2 linked regions of the Luteolibacter yonseiensis genome follow. The protein of the gene in region 1 interacts with the protein of each later gene in a pairwise test. Links are inferred from orthologs where the notes say so. Each region holds a gene or a part of one and is shown on either strand. Other genes may lie near its edges.

What was found. Proteins that work in one complex are often made in the same cells at the same time.
Region 2: the proteins of rpe (region 1) and eno interact in binary tests that used the Escherichia coli proteins (3 or more experiments, as listed by UniProt). The link is inferred for Luteolibacter yonseiensis from one-to-one orthologs.

What each region holds. Positions count from the first base shown.
Region 1 is NZ_JAENIK010000004.1:9,158-17,094, forward strand. Bases 2,974-5,901 are described here. They hold rpe (ribulose-phosphate 3-epimerase), read right to left. Parts: upstream 4,795-5,901; coding sequence 4,153-4,794; downstream 2,974-4,152. Other genes in these bases: JIN84_RS01760 (phthiotriol/phenolphthiotriol dimycocerosates methyltransferase), read right to left, coding at 2,974-3,122; JIN84_RS01765 (hypothetical protein), read right to left, coding at 3,125-4,156; JIN84_RS01775 (PEP-CTERM sorting domain-containing protein), read left to right, coding at 4,942-5,547; tadA (tRNA adenosine(34) deaminase TadA), read left to right, coding at 5,605-5,901. Outside these bases: JIN84_RS01745 (RNA-binding S4 domain-containing protein), read right to left, coding at 86-472; JIN84_RS01750 (ribonuclease H-like domain-containing protein), read left to right, coding at 553-1,158; rph (ribonuclease PH), read right to left, coding at 1,494-2,276; more of JIN84_RS01760, read right to left, coding at 2,325-2,973; more of tadA, read left to right, coding at 5,902-6,138; JIN84_RS01785 (NHL repeat-containing protein), read left to right, coding at 6,252-7,265; JIN84_RS01790 (hypothetical protein), read left to right, coding at 7,390-7,937. UniProt on the Escherichia coli protein: Catalyzes the reversible epimerization of D-ribulose 5-phosphate to D-xylulose 5-phosphate.
Region 2 is NZ_JAENIK010000013.1:371,261-377,379, forward strand. Bases 152-3,146 are described here. They hold eno (phosphopyruvate hydratase), read right to left. Parts: upstream 2,301-3,146; coding sequence 1,002-2,300; downstream 152-1,001. Other genes in these bases: JIN84_RS21970 (hypothetical protein), read right to left, coding at 152-715; JIN84_RS21980 (GreA/GreB family elongation factor), read right to left, coding at 2,342-3,146. Outside these bases: more of JIN84_RS21970, read right to left, coding at 1-151; more of JIN84_RS21980, read right to left, coding at 3,147-4,183; JIN84_RS21985 (hypothetical protein), read right to left, coding at 4,255-5,055; JIN84_RS21990 (RNA polymerase sigma factor), read right to left, coding at 5,072-5,599; JIN84_RS21995 (hypothetical protein), read right to left, coding at 5,727-6,089. UniProt on the Escherichia coli protein: Catalyzes the reversible conversion of 2-phosphoglycerate (2-PG) into phosphoenolpyruvate (PEP). It is essential for the degradation of carbohydrates via glycolysis.

The sequences.
Region 1 (7,937 bases):
AGATGGAAATCCCCCTCTCCACCGCAGAGTAAGCAGTGCCAGTGCCATGGGCCGGCTCCGTCCGCTCCCCATTCCGGGTCCTCCTTCAAACGTCGTCCCAAAACCCGTGGATCTTATCGATCTCACGCCGGTCCTTCTTCGTCGGCCGCCCCCCCGCCGCCTCTTGTTTCGCAATCTGCCATTGCTTGAGAGCTTCGTAGACGTCGGGAGCGGTCAGATCCTCGTAGCATATTTGGGCTTCGGGAGCACCCACCCGTTTCGCGATGACCCCCTTCACGGAAATTTTTCTGATGCCCGGGCCCTCCACGAACGGGATTTCCAACAAGTCCCCCACCTGCACGGGAGACGCCGGCTTCAGGGGATGTCCGTTGCGCTTCAGTTTTCCCGTCATGCACACATCCGCCGCGATGCCGCGGGTCTTGAAGAAGCGTGTGGCCCACAGCCATTTGTCGGCACGGATGGAATCGGACATGATCGTGATGAAACTTGGGCGATTCCGGCAAGGAGGGCGATGCCAAATTGAGGTGACACAACCTCCATGGCTTGGACTGTGTGCTTGCGGCCTATCGGATCCTCCCGCTACAAACGCGCGTGGCCGGGAAAAACATCGTCTATTTCGACTTGGAAACGCAGCGCAGCTTCGGCGACGTGGGGGGATTCTCAAACAAATCCAAAATGGGCGTCTCCGTGGGCGTCACTTACAGCACCGCGCGCGGGACGTATGAAATCTACCCCGAAAGTGAGATGGAAAAGCTCGGCGAAGAACTGGTCAAGGCGGATCTCGTCGTCGGCTGGAACCACATGCAGTTCGATTACCCGGTGCTGCAACCCTACGTTTTCCACACCATGGTCGAGCAAACGATCAATCTGGACATGATGCTGGAGCTTGAGAAAATCGTCGGTTTCAGGCTGAAGCTGGACTCGGTGGCGTCCGCCTCGCTCGGCATGGGCAAGACAGCGGATGGGCTCGACGCGCTGCGCTGGTGGCAGGAGCACAAGAAAACAGGACAGTTCGCCCCGCTGCGGAAGATCGCGGAATACTGTGCCTTCGACGTGAAGGTCACCAAATGCGTGCACGAATACGCGATGGAGCACGGATTGCTCAAATACGACGACAAGAGCGGCCGTGTCGCCGAGGTCGCGGTGGATTGGAAATAGCCAGGCTCCTTCCTCCGGGTGAAGCCATCCGGCCCCGCATGGGGAAAAAAGAGGGGCCCGGGCAAACCTCCCCTCTTTGCTCAAATCACAGCCAGCCAATCTGTTGGCACACCTTCACCACGGTCCAGATGAACACGATGGTGAGCGAGATGATGTAAACGTAAGCAGCGGCTTCGATGGATGAGCGGGTCATTGCGCGGGTCTTCTACCCAGATGGTGGGATTTCGCCAAGTGGAAAGTAGGCGGTGCCTGACAGCGGTCGCCGCTGCAACAGCAGCCCTCCCAATCTCGTTGGAATGCGGGACGATTGAGAGAGATGGGGTTCATGAAGAATTTCAGCGCTTTCCAAACGCAGCCGTCAGGGATGCCAGATCCGCTGGAGCGGCGCGATCCGCGGTAAGGATCGCGGCCTTTTGAAGCGAGATGATTTCGGAAATCCCTTTCCGCGAGAGCTCCAGCATGGCGGTCATTTCCTCGGACGAGAAAACGGCTTCCTCACCGCTGCCCTGAACTTCCACGAATTCGTTGGATTCCGTCATGACGACATTGAAATCCACCGAGGCATCCTTGTCCTCCGGATAGTTCAGGTCCAGCACGGGCACTCCCTGGTAAACGCCCGCGGACACCGCGGCGACAAGCTTTTTGACGGGGAATTGTTTCAACCGTCCCTCCGCCATCAACTTGTTCAGGGCGATGGCCATGGCGACACAACCGCCGCTGATGGAGGCGGTGCGGGTGCCTCCGTCGGCCTGGAGCACGTCACAGTCGATCCAGATGGTCCGTTGGCCGATTTTTTTCAAATCCACACAGGCGCGCAGCGCCCGACCGATGAGACGCTGGATCTCCGACGAACGCCCGTCGAGCTTGCCCCGGGAAATGTCGCGTGGCTTACGCTCCAAAGTGGAATACGGCAGCATGGAGTATTCCGCGGTGAGCCAGCCACCCTCGACCCGCTGGGCACGCATCCAGCGCGGCACGTCGTCCTCGATGGTGGCGGAACAGATGACGCGTGTGTCGCCAAAGGAAACCAGCACCGAGCCAGTGGCGTAAGGGGCCACGTTCGGAATGAAAGAGATAGGGCGGAGTTGATCGTTCTGGCGACCGTCTGGGCGTGTCATGGATACAGTGAAATCAACCACCGCACCTGCTGCAAGCGCGGAGAAATCTCACGCCTGTTGGAAACAATACGACCGATAGGAGAGCTGCCCGTCCCGAAGCGCGTTGTAAACCCGCGAACCCGTCACGCCGGCGAAGTCGCGGCCGAGGCCGTGCAGGAATTTCGGCAGCTTTTTATCCAGCAACGCCTGGGAGCTGGCGGAGTTTTTCTCCATGCCCCGCAGGACATCCGGACCGATGTCGCGGGTTTTGAGCTGCCGGAGAGGGATGTTTTCAATCGCTTTCTCCCATTCCGGAATGCCATCGCTGAAGCGGAAATCCGCATAGAGAAAGTGGCCGCCCGGCCGGAGAACGCGGGCCACCTCGCTGAGGAATTTCGGAAAATCCGGATAACAGTGGGAGGCCTCGACGTTGATAACGGCGTCGAACGTATGATCTGGAAACGGCAGGTTTCCGGCGTCTCCCTGAATGAAATCCAGCCCGGCGACGCGGTGGCGTTTTTTACAGAATTCGATGCCTTTCGGATTGAGATCGAGGCCGGTGTATTTCTCCGGACGCAAGGTGCGGGTGAGATAGGAAGCCCCGCCGCCGTGGCCGCAACTGACTTCGAGCACGTTTTTTCCCGCGAGATCCGCCTGGGTGCCGACGTGGTGGTAGAGTTGGACACACGCCCGGTGCGGTTCGTCCGCAGGCTCCAGTGGGATGCCAAGCGGCGGCTCGGTTTCGAAAGCGTAATTCAGGAAAACCACCCCTTCTTCATGGAGCCTCCGGGTAAGGAAGGGATACCACAGCCTCCAGATGGCCTTGCGGATGGGGCCGATGGCGAAGAGATGATCGATGATGGGCATGTTCAGAGTTCTTCGTCCGGTTGTTCCTCGTCGCCCATTTCCTCGGCCTTCTTTATCTCCTCTTCATCCTCCGCACTCATCGCCTCGTTCTCGTCAGGTACCGGCACGCGTTCGACGGTGACGGGGGGAACCGGTTCGGGTGTCGCACGGGCCTCGCCCCGCATTTTCGGGATTTTTTCGAGAATCGCGCGAGCCTCGGCGAGCGATGCCTGGTACTGGCCCATCTGGCCGGAGGACAGGATTCCGTCGAAGCAATTGAGAGTCTCTTCCAGATCACGTCGCTGGCTATCAAGCACCTTTTGATGGGCCTGGGCCGGATTTTCCGACGGAGCTCCGTCTTCATCGATTTTGGTGAGCAAAAGGATGCCATCCATCGAGAGTTCCTTGTTGTTCGTGGGCAACATGGACTTGTCCAACAAGAGCGTGGCAGCGTCTGGAATCGCCTGCATTTCGTTCTTCGCCCTCAGTCTCAGACGCTTGAGAACCTCCTCACGCTGCTCGGGCGAGAGATCGATGTCCTCGATGGCTCCCAGAATCATTTTCTGGGCGCGGGATTCGACCCGGTTTTCCCGTTCGCGGACCCTCAGTTCCTGGAACTTCGCCAGTTGCTCTGGAGAAAGCAGCTTGGTAAGTCCTTCCTCGATGGCTTTTCCACGCGTGGCCAGGTCCTGGAGAACCGGTACATTTCCGTCCATGGCGGCCTGCACGTCCTCGATAAGCTTGATGATATCCCCCTGTTGATCGATACTCAGGCCCAGCGCTTCGGTCAGGCGGAGCATACGGGCTTCATCGCGGGTTTTCGGCCCTTTGTCAGCCGCGTCGGCAAGCGGGAAGTCGCTGGCTTTGACATCTTTCGGCCGCTTGTTGTCGCCAGACGGGCTGGTGACGCCGGACTCCGCGCGCGGAAGCCGCTTGGCCGGGGACTCCTCCACCTGCCGGGCCGCCGTGGCGGCAGGATTGCCGGGCTTCGCCACCCATGCGAGGGTGAAGCCGAGAACGGCGGTGACGGCGGGAAGTAGGAACTTGGATTTCATGCGGTGCGGATGGCGGTGATCGCTGCGGCCATGTCGGCCGCGCGGAAGGTGGACGAGCCCGCCACCATCACATTCGCTCCAGCGGAATAGCAGCGGGCGGCGGTGGTGGCGTCGATGCCTCCATCCACTTCAACGTGGTAGCGCAGCCCATTTGTCTGTCGAAATGCCGTGGCCGCGGAGATTTTCTCCAAAACCTCCGGCATGAACGCCTGCCCGCCGAAGCCCGGGACCACCGTCATGCAAAGCAGCAGGTCGATTTCTCCGAGGAATGGAACCACCTCGCTGAACGGCGTGGCCGGGTTCAGCGCAAGGCCCGCCTGGCAACCCGCCTCCCGGATGCGCCGGAGCGTTTCCGCCACATCGTGCTCCGCTTCGACGTGGACCGTGATGAGATCCGATCCTGCGGAAATGAACCGCTCGAGGTAGTGGTCCGGCCGGGAAATCATCAGGTGCACGTCGAGAAAAATGTCGTTCGACTCATGCACCGTCTGGATCATGGCCGGGCCGAAGGAAATGTTGTCCACGAAATGGCCGTCCATCACGTCCATGTGCATCCAGTCCGCCCCGGCATGGATCGCCCGGCTGACTTCTTCCCCCACGCGCGAAAAATCCGCCGCCAGCAATGAGGGGGCGATCACTCGGTCCGTAAAAATTTTCGGTATCACAGGCGGGATACGAACCACGGATTCCCCCATCCCGCACGGAAAATTTTCACGGACCTCGGACCCGGGCCGTGCGAATTGTAAAATTGACAGATGGACGGGGATCTCTAACAGATATCGAAGATGAAATACAAAATCGCATTCCCGGGACGGCTGGCTTCCTGGCTGGGTATTATGAGTGTCCTATGCCTGAGCCTTCCCGCGTCAGCGGCCACTCTCATTCTGCGAGACTGGGCCAGTCTGCCTTTTCCTCCGGATGCGACTCATGCGGACCGATACCCCTTCCCCAACGAATTCACGCTGTCCGAGACCAATCCCATCACACAGATCGAGATGGACTACCGCAACCTGCCGAATATTCCCGGAGTGGGAATCCACGAGATAAAGAGCGCGGCATTTTTGTTCGCGCCTGCCGATGTCGCCAGCACGACGATCTTTGAAAACACTGCGGAGAGATTCTGGGCGCGCATCGTGTTCAGAACCGCAGGGGGAGATCGCCGGTTGACCGGTCTCAACGACCCATCGGCACCCTCTTTCGTGGCCTTCCATGGATCAGCCGCGGGAGGAGCGAATACATCAACAAAATGGACCGTCACCTACCTGAACGGAGCAACCGCTGTTTATGACAACGGGATCGTTCCCGAGCCGGGCACCATGGCAGTGGTCGCGATTTCGGCCGTTTTGGGGTTGTCGTGCCGGAGGAGGCACGTGACGGGAGCCACGGCATAAAGGAAAAGGCAACTGCTTCAGATTGCATCCCGTCCTCGCACCCGCTACGCCTCCGGCGTGGAAAACGAAGGCCCCATCATCGACCTGCAGAGCGACGCCTATTTCATGGGCCAGGCCCTGCGCGAGGCCCGCAAGGCCTACGCCGCGGGAGAAGTCCCTTGCGGGGCGGTCATCGTCCGGGACAGCCGCATCATCGCCCGGGCCTGGAACCAGGTGGAAACACTCAAGGACGCCACCGCCCATGCGGAAATGCTCGCGCTCTCCGCGGCCCAGGTCGCCGTGGGGGACTGGCGGCTGGAGCGATGCACGCTCTACGTCACCAAGGAGCCTTGCCCGATGTGCGCCGGGGCCATCGTCCACTGCCGCCCGGAACGCGTCGTTTTCGGTTGCCCTGATAGCAAAGCGGGAGCCGCCGGCGGATGGATCAATCTGCTGGAGGCGAATCCCCCGCTCAACCACCGCTGCGACGTCACCTCGGGAGTGCTCGGCGAGGAATGCCTCTACCTGCTCCAGAGCTTCTTCCGCGAAGCCCGGGAGCGGAAAAAAATCGAACGCCTCAACGGCGGAACACCGGAGACCGGGGGGGACTGATCCCCGGTCGCCGGATATCCCGACCCGGAGGCGGATCCCATGACCGACCTCCCTGTTTATCCAGTAATCCTCTTCTTGCTTCCCTCGTCCTACATGTTAGGAATGCGGGTCTTATGCGTTTCCTAATCCTGCCCTTCCTCATCGCCCCGCTCGCGTTCGCCCATCCGGATCACGGCACCAAGCCGGGAGACGATCCCGGCACGGCGGTGAAAACCGGCAATGGCGCATGGTCCTACGAAGCGGTTCCGCACTGGGGTGAACTGCCGGGCGGAAAAATCATCGGCCCCACCCACGGTGGTGTGGTCGTGGATGACGACAGCGGGTTGATCTACGTTTCAACGGATTCCGCGCTTTCCGTGCTCGTCTATGAGCCGGGTGGCAAGCTTCGCGACACCATCGCCCCGGAATGCCAGGGATTCCACGCCATGGCCATCCGCAAGGAAGGCAACAAGACGGCCATCTACGGAGCCCAGCTCAACGGCAACAATCCGCCCCTCCGCATTTGCAAAATCGACACCAGGGGGAAACTCCTGCTGGAAATTCCCAACGCCTCCACCGGTGAAGTCCCGGGCGGTTGGAGTGGGGTCACGGGCGTCACCGTCGCCCCGGACGGAGCCATCTTCGCCTCGATGGGCTACGGCTCGAACATCATTCACAAGTTCGACGAGAACGGCAAACTCTTGAAATCCTTCGGCAGCAAAGGGCCGGATGAAAAGCAATTCAACACCCCTCACGGCCTCGCCATCGACACCCGCTTCGGCGATCCGCGCCTGCTTGTCGTGGACCGCGAGAAGCGCCGCCTCGTCCACCTCGATCTCGAGGGCAATTGGATCGGCGTGCACGCGTCGAACCTGCGCCGCCCCTGCTCCGTGAGCATCCTCGGGGACACCCTTGCCGTTGCCGAGCTTGAATCGCGGGTGACCATCCTCGACAAGACCGGCACCCCCGTTTCCTTCCTTGGTGACAATCCGGACAAGTCCCAGTGGGCCAACTTTGGTGTCGCCCCGCAGGACATGAAGCTCGGAATCTTCACCGCTCCCCACGGCCTCAGCTTCGACAAGGCGGGCAACCTCTATGTGCAGGATTGGAACAAGACCGGTCGCGTGACGAAGCTCACGAAACTGTGACATCCCGTCGGTCGCAATCCGCTTGGGAATGTTTCAACCTGTTCGGAGATGGTGGAAAATCCGGCGGCTTTTCCAACACCATCCTCATTGACATGGGCGGAAAAAACCGTCGAATGCCATCAAGTTGAAAGTCATCATCTTCATCCCCCCCATCGCGGCGGTGGTCCTGGCAGGGAGCCTGCTCTCCACGCAGCATCATTCCATCTCCACGTTGGAAATTGAAAGCACGCGGCTGCGCGAACGCATCGCCAGAGCAAAGGCGTCGCCGGAGGAAACGCATTCAAAACAGACAGCCAAGTCCGCTCAGGCGAAGTCCAAGGACGCGCCGGACTGGAAAAAAATTTCTGAAGCGATGCTGGAAATGCGGACCAACGGCGGCATGGGCGACATGCGCGAAATGATCCGCATGCACCAGCGCCTTCAGGCCATGACCAAGGAGGAGATCGTCGCCGCTTTGGACGAGATCGCCGCCCTCGACCTGTCGCCGGCGGCCCGGTCCGCCTTGGAGCAGATGTTCGTCGAACCGCTTGCGGAAAAAGATCCGGAGCTGGCGCTCAACCTTTTCTCAGACCGGTTTGGGGACGACCGCGGCGACCTCATTTGGCAACTTTCGAACGCGTTGGGAAAATGGTCGAAAAAGGACCCGGTCAAGGCCACCGCCTGGTTTGATCA
Region 2 (6,119 bases), on another replicon or contig:
AATTGCCGGCGCCGTTTCCGGAATCCAGCACATGGAACCAGTTCAGCTCCACCAGCGGAATGAAGTATCGGCTGATTTCATAACTGGCGTGGGCACTCGTCCACAGCTCGGAGGACTGCTCGTCGGAGAACGGGATCTGGACACCCGTGCCGACAGAAAACTGCCAGTCGTCGATGAGTTTCAGTCCGGACAGGGAAAGATTGATGAGGCCGTCACCCTCGCCTTGGAAAACATCGCTGTTGCCGGTGGGAAGTTCCAGGGTGACGGTTCCGCTCAGCGCGGTTTGCGAAACGGGATCGAGGATGAAGGCATATTTCAGCCCGCCTCCGAGGTTGGCGAAACCGGTTTCACCGCTCGCGGTGCTGTCGGGATTGACATCCACATAGCCGTCCTTGGTCGCGACGACCGACAATCGGTCGTTCAACGCGATCTCGAACTGCAGCGCATACAACTCCACATCGCCTCCCAGAGGCAGCTTGCCGAGGGTCGTGTTGATATTCTTGGGAAGCGAGTGATAAAGAAACAACGGATGGACGTTGGTGGCCGGCAGGGCCAGATCGAACAGGGTGGGATTGCTGATCGGGCGGCGGGCCCGGGCAAAGCCGTCACCGGAAGCGGCCGGCACCGCCGATGTGGTGTCGCTGGCGACGGAACCGGCGAAAACAAACGAACTGAGTAATCCAAGGACACCCGCGGTGATGATGTGTTGTTTCATGGTGGTTTTGCTTCGAATTGCGGAGCCATCATCATCCATCGCCACACATCCTGCTACCTGCCGCCCGTCGTAGACTGCGCATATCTTGCAATATCGCGCTCCTCCCCACCGCTTCGCGTGACCTCGGATTGATCAAAAAAAATCCAGCCCGAAGGAGCATCGGCACCACCGCTCCTCTAACAAAAAAACGGCGGACCTCTTTCGAAGTCCGCCGTTTTTGAATGGGTGAAAGCCAGAGGGCGGACCGAGGTCCACCCGGGTTGATCAGGAATCAACCCTCCTTATCTCACTTGTTGAGCACCTTGAGCTTCCGGATGCCGAAGACGGCGTCGTCGCCCAACTCTTCCTCGATGCGGAGGAGTTGGTTGTACTTCGCGATACGGTCCGAGCGGCTCATGGAGCCGGTCTTGATCTGTCCGCAGTTCGTCGCGACGGCGAGATCGGCGATGGTGCTGTCCTCGGTCTCACCGGAGCGGTGGCTGAGAACGGCGGTGTAGCTGTTTTCCTGGGCCAGTTCGACGGCGTCGAAGGTCTCGGTGAGGGAACCGATCTGGTTCACCTTGACGAGGATCGAGTTCGCGACGCCCTGCTTGATGCCCTTGCTGAGGAAGTCCACGTTCGTGACGAAGAGATCGTCGCCGACGAGCTGGGTGGTCTTGCCGAGCTGGTCGGTGATGATCTTCCAGCCGTCCCAGTCGTTTTCGGCGCAGCCGTCTTCGATGGAGATGATCGGGTAACGCTTCTGAAGGTCGGCGTAGAAGGCGACGAGTTCCTCGGCGGACTTCACGGACTTGTCGGACTTCTTGAAGACGTAGGCGTTCTGCTTGGCGTCGAAGAACTCGGACGATGCGACGTCGAGGGCGAAGGCGATGTCCTCACCGACCTTGTAACCGGCGGCCTCGATGGCCTGGCAGAGGACCTGCATCGCATGCTCGGCGCTCTTCAGCGTCGGAGCGAAACCACCTTCGTCACCTACGGCGGTGGAGAGACCGAGGTCGTGGAGGACCTTCTTCAGGGAGTGGAAGACTTCCGCACCGTAGCGGAGGGACTCGCGGAAGGTAGGCGCGCCGACAGGCACGATCATGAATTCCTGGAAGTCGATCGGAGCGTCCGAGTGGGCACCGCCGTTGATGACGTTCATCATCGGGACGGGAAGCACCTTGGCGTTCGGGCCGCCGAGGTATTTGTAGAGAGGCACGCCGAGTTGTGCGGCGGATGCCTTGGCGACCGCCATGGAGACGCCGAGGATGGCGTTCGCACCGAGGTTCTTCTTGGTGGAGGTGCCGTCGAGCGCGAGCATGGCGGCGTCGATGGAGGCTTGTTCGGTGGCGCAATAGCCGAGAAGGGCGGGAGCGAGCACGGCGTTGACGTTCTCAACAGCCTTGAGCACGCCTTTTCCGAGGAAGCGGGACTTGTCGCCGTCGCGGAGTTCGACCGCTTCGTGCTCGCCGGTGGATGCGCCGGATGGGACCGCAGCGCGTCCGATGGCGCCGCCTTCGAGATGCACATCGACTTCAACGGTGGGATTGCCACGGGAATCGATCACTTCGCGACCGCGGATTTCAACAATGGTGGTATAGTCCATAATGGTTGGTTGGGGTAGGTATTCTGGGTTGGGTTTGAAATTCAGGGATTGAACGGGCGGATGGAGCGGACGGTGAGCGTCTGCATCTGCTCGGTCTCCTCGTCACGCACCTGCACGGTCTCGCCGGGCGCGCGGCCGACGAGGGCTTTTCCGACTTCGGAAAGGTAGGAAACGGTCTTGGTCTCCGGAATGGAGTCCCATGCGCCGAGGACTGTGATCTCGGTCTCCGCGCCAGCGGCATCCGCGAGGGTGACGATGGTGCCGATGTTGATCCTGCCGGCATCCGATCCCTTGAAATCGGTTCCGCGGGAATTGGCGATCTCCTTCTCCAGAGCGGTCCGGCGGAATCCGAGATACTTCTCCATATCCTTGGCGGACTTGTATTCGAAGTTTTCCCGGAGGTCTCCGTAGGATTTCGCGATTTTCACGTCCTCGCGGTTCTGTGGGATCTTGTTGCGGACGATGTCGTCCAGCTCGGTCTTTTTCTTCTCAAGGCTCTCCCATGAAACGAGCAGAACCTCGTCAGGGCGCTTCTGGTTCGAGCCGTTGACGAGTTCCGCCGTTTCTGGACGCGCCTTGATGATGCGGGCCATGAGGGACTTTTTCTCAAGCTCGCCGAAGACCGGGCAGTCGAGGAGACGGCGGGCGAAGTTCCGCGTCTCGTTGATGTCCATGATGGCGACGAGGTCGGTGAGAAGCGTCTTGTCATCCCCGAGCAGCGATTGCAGGCGCGAGGTCTTGCGCGGGCCGTCGGAAAGGTGGTCGTTCTCCAGAAGGTTCAGCACCGAGGCGCCGACATCCGCACTGAAGATCTCGGCGGCCGGCCCCTTCCGCTCGCGGCAGACCCAGATGAGGGCGTCCGGCCCGAGGGCGCGGCGGGCGATGGCGGAACGGAGGTGGGTGACGAGGGCCGGCATCGCGTCGCGCTCCAGCAGGATGCGGGCGATTTCCGTGACGCCGCGCGCTCCGACGCTGTCGAACACCTTGACGATCTTGCTGACCCAGATGTCTCCGAAGGCGTTCGGGAAGGCTTCGTAAACCGCGCGCTGGCGGCTGGATGGCAGCGTGCCGGCTTCCTCCGCCAGGCGGGATGGATCGGCGGAAAGCAAAAGATCCGAGAGACGGACGGCGGAGGATTCCAGCTCCAGGGCCTTCGACGAGCTGATGACTTCATCGCGGGCGGCGACGAGTTGCAACGCCTGGCCAAGCTGGACGCGGGCGGCTTTTTTCGCCCCTTCGTCGATGTCGCTCAACAACCGCTTGAGGGCGTCCGAGTCGTTTTCAAAGGCTCCGATGTCCGCGGCGATGGCTTCCAGCGCGCGGATCATGCCCTTGATGTCGCGGGCCGCTTCGAAGTCCGCCACCAGCGATTGGGCCGGGCTGCGGTCTCCGGTGCGGAGCACGATGGCCTCGGTGCGCTTCTGCGGCACGGCGGCCAGACGGCTCTCGCGGAGGGTCTTCTTCGTCGCGTCCCACCACTTCTTGAAAGTGGGCTCGGGGATGACCGCGCCGGAGAGTTCCTTTTCGAGCGCGTCTCCTGTCATGCTGCCACCGTGGCTCTGGAGCAGGTGGACGACGAGGGCGATGGGATCGCTCTTGGAAAGGGTGCGGAGTTCCTCAAGCTGTTCGATCTTCTTCGCACGGAAATCCTCCGCGGGAATCCATTCGGTTTTTTGGAATGCGAACTGCAATTCCATCGTCTGACCGGTGGATTTTTCGAAGTCGATGGTGACTTTTTTCGCAGGAAGATCCCAGTCGGTCACCTTGCCGGCGCCGAAGGATTTGTGAATACAGAAATTTCCGGGAGCCAATTGAGAAAGGCGCTCGCCGACCGGTCTAGGAATGCGACCGGCTTCAACCAGTTTCGCCACGTCAGGATGCATGCGGCGCAAGATGAGAAGCCGTCTTCAAAAACGCAAGGCAATCCCATGATAAATCTGCGGGATCGCGCAATTCAGTGCCCCCGGGGCGCGGGAGGAGCCTGGCGGGGCTTCGGTTCGCGAGGGGACATGAGATTTCCGTCCAGAGCGGAGTCCAGGGTGCGGCACAGGACCAGCACCCGCTTGCGCCATGGTTCGGGCACCGCGTCGAGCAAGGCATCCTTGGCGAGGCCGCCATCGAAAATGACATCATCGGCGGTCCCCCGGATCTTCACCTGGTATTGGTCGGCCTCGCGGGTGACCGTGGCCTTGCCCTCGCCCTGGAAGGTGAACTCCGCGCTTTTCTCCGCCACATTCACGACGCGCAAGGGGCCGTTGTTGTCCTCGGGAAGCGCCGCGGCCTCGACCATTCCGCTCTGGAACGGTCGTTTCAGGTCAAACTCCCCCACCGGCATCATCAGGATCTCCTCGCGCGGTTGTGAAATCTTCACCACCATGCCGCTTTCCTCGTCGCGCACGTTGTTCTCCCGCACGGCGGTGAATTTCACCGCATGCATTTCGGTGCCTTCGAAGTCCTTCCGCATCCCCACGTCCGTCACGGACTCCAAACGCTCGGAAGCACTGACGAGCACCGATCCCGAAGGAGCGTCTTCCGCCTTCGCCATGGACGGCCCGGTCGTGTGATCCGCCGGGAAAAGGGCGAACATCGCTCCGATGCCCGCCGCGATGCCGCCGCCGATGAGACTGCGGACAAGCCACTTGCCGGAGGAGATCTCGGTGACGTTCTCCGGCTTGGCGGCCGCGAGCTTGTCGATGGTTTCATCCAGTCCGCTCTTGAACTCCGCGCTCAGGGCGGGCGGAGCCAGGCGGGCCATGATGGTTTCGATAGGGTCAGGCGCTTGCATGTCGTTCTTCCTTGATGCGGCGCAGCTCGTGCGCCAGTTGTTCCAATGCGTAGCGGTAGCGGGATGCCGCCGTATTCGCCGAAATCGCGAGAGTCTCGGAGATCTGCAGAAACGTCAGCCCGCCCCAGAATTTCATCACCACCACCTCACGCAGCTTGGGGCTGAGGTTCTGGACGGCGTCGCGCAGGATGAGCGCTTCCTCGTCCTCCTCCAGCACCGGGTCCAGCCAGACGTCCTGGAAATCACTGAGGTAGATCACGGATTCCTCGCGCTTGCGGCGGCGGGACTCGCTGCGGTGCAGGTTCAGCCCGCAGAAACGGATGGTGGAGAACACCAGCGGCAGATCCGGCGGGGAGCCCCCCTTGTCCGCCTGATGGTGCCACATGCGGAGGATGGCCTCTTGCACGAGGTCCTCCGCGTCATGGCGCGAATTGCTCCAGCCACGTGCGAACAGCAGCAGACGCGGACCGTTCTCGGCCAACCACTGTTTCCATTCGCTTGCGGGAGAATTCATCGTTCTGGGAGGAAAATGCCTCTCGCCGGGAATTTTGTCTCAAAAATCTCAATCCGTCGAGAAAACGGATTTTAGCCCGCCGCATCCGATACGCTTCCGATCACCTTGGAGCCCCGGCTCCACATTCTCAAACCGCCTGGAGCAGGTTCTCCATCAGGCGTTTGGGGTGATGGAAGTGGGCCCTGTGCGCCACGAGGGCTGGAAAAACCAGCCAGCAGAAGGCGATTCCGATAAACGCGGTCCAATACTTGGCAATCCCGGACAGCCCGACCTCGTAATCAACGCGGGATCCTGTGCCACTCGGCGTGATCCGTATGATGCCGTGTTTGGGCAGCAATGGAGCGCTCTCTGTCAGGTAGGTTCCGTGTCGGAATTCGATCACCCCCGCCGACTGGCTGAGTATCTCGAAGTTTCCCGCAGCCATCGCCGACCGGAGGCGATCCGCCGCCTCACCCGGGGAGAAATCAGATTGTGCGGTGCCTGTGTTCATATCTCGATGTCCGCCGGGCATGGATTGTCC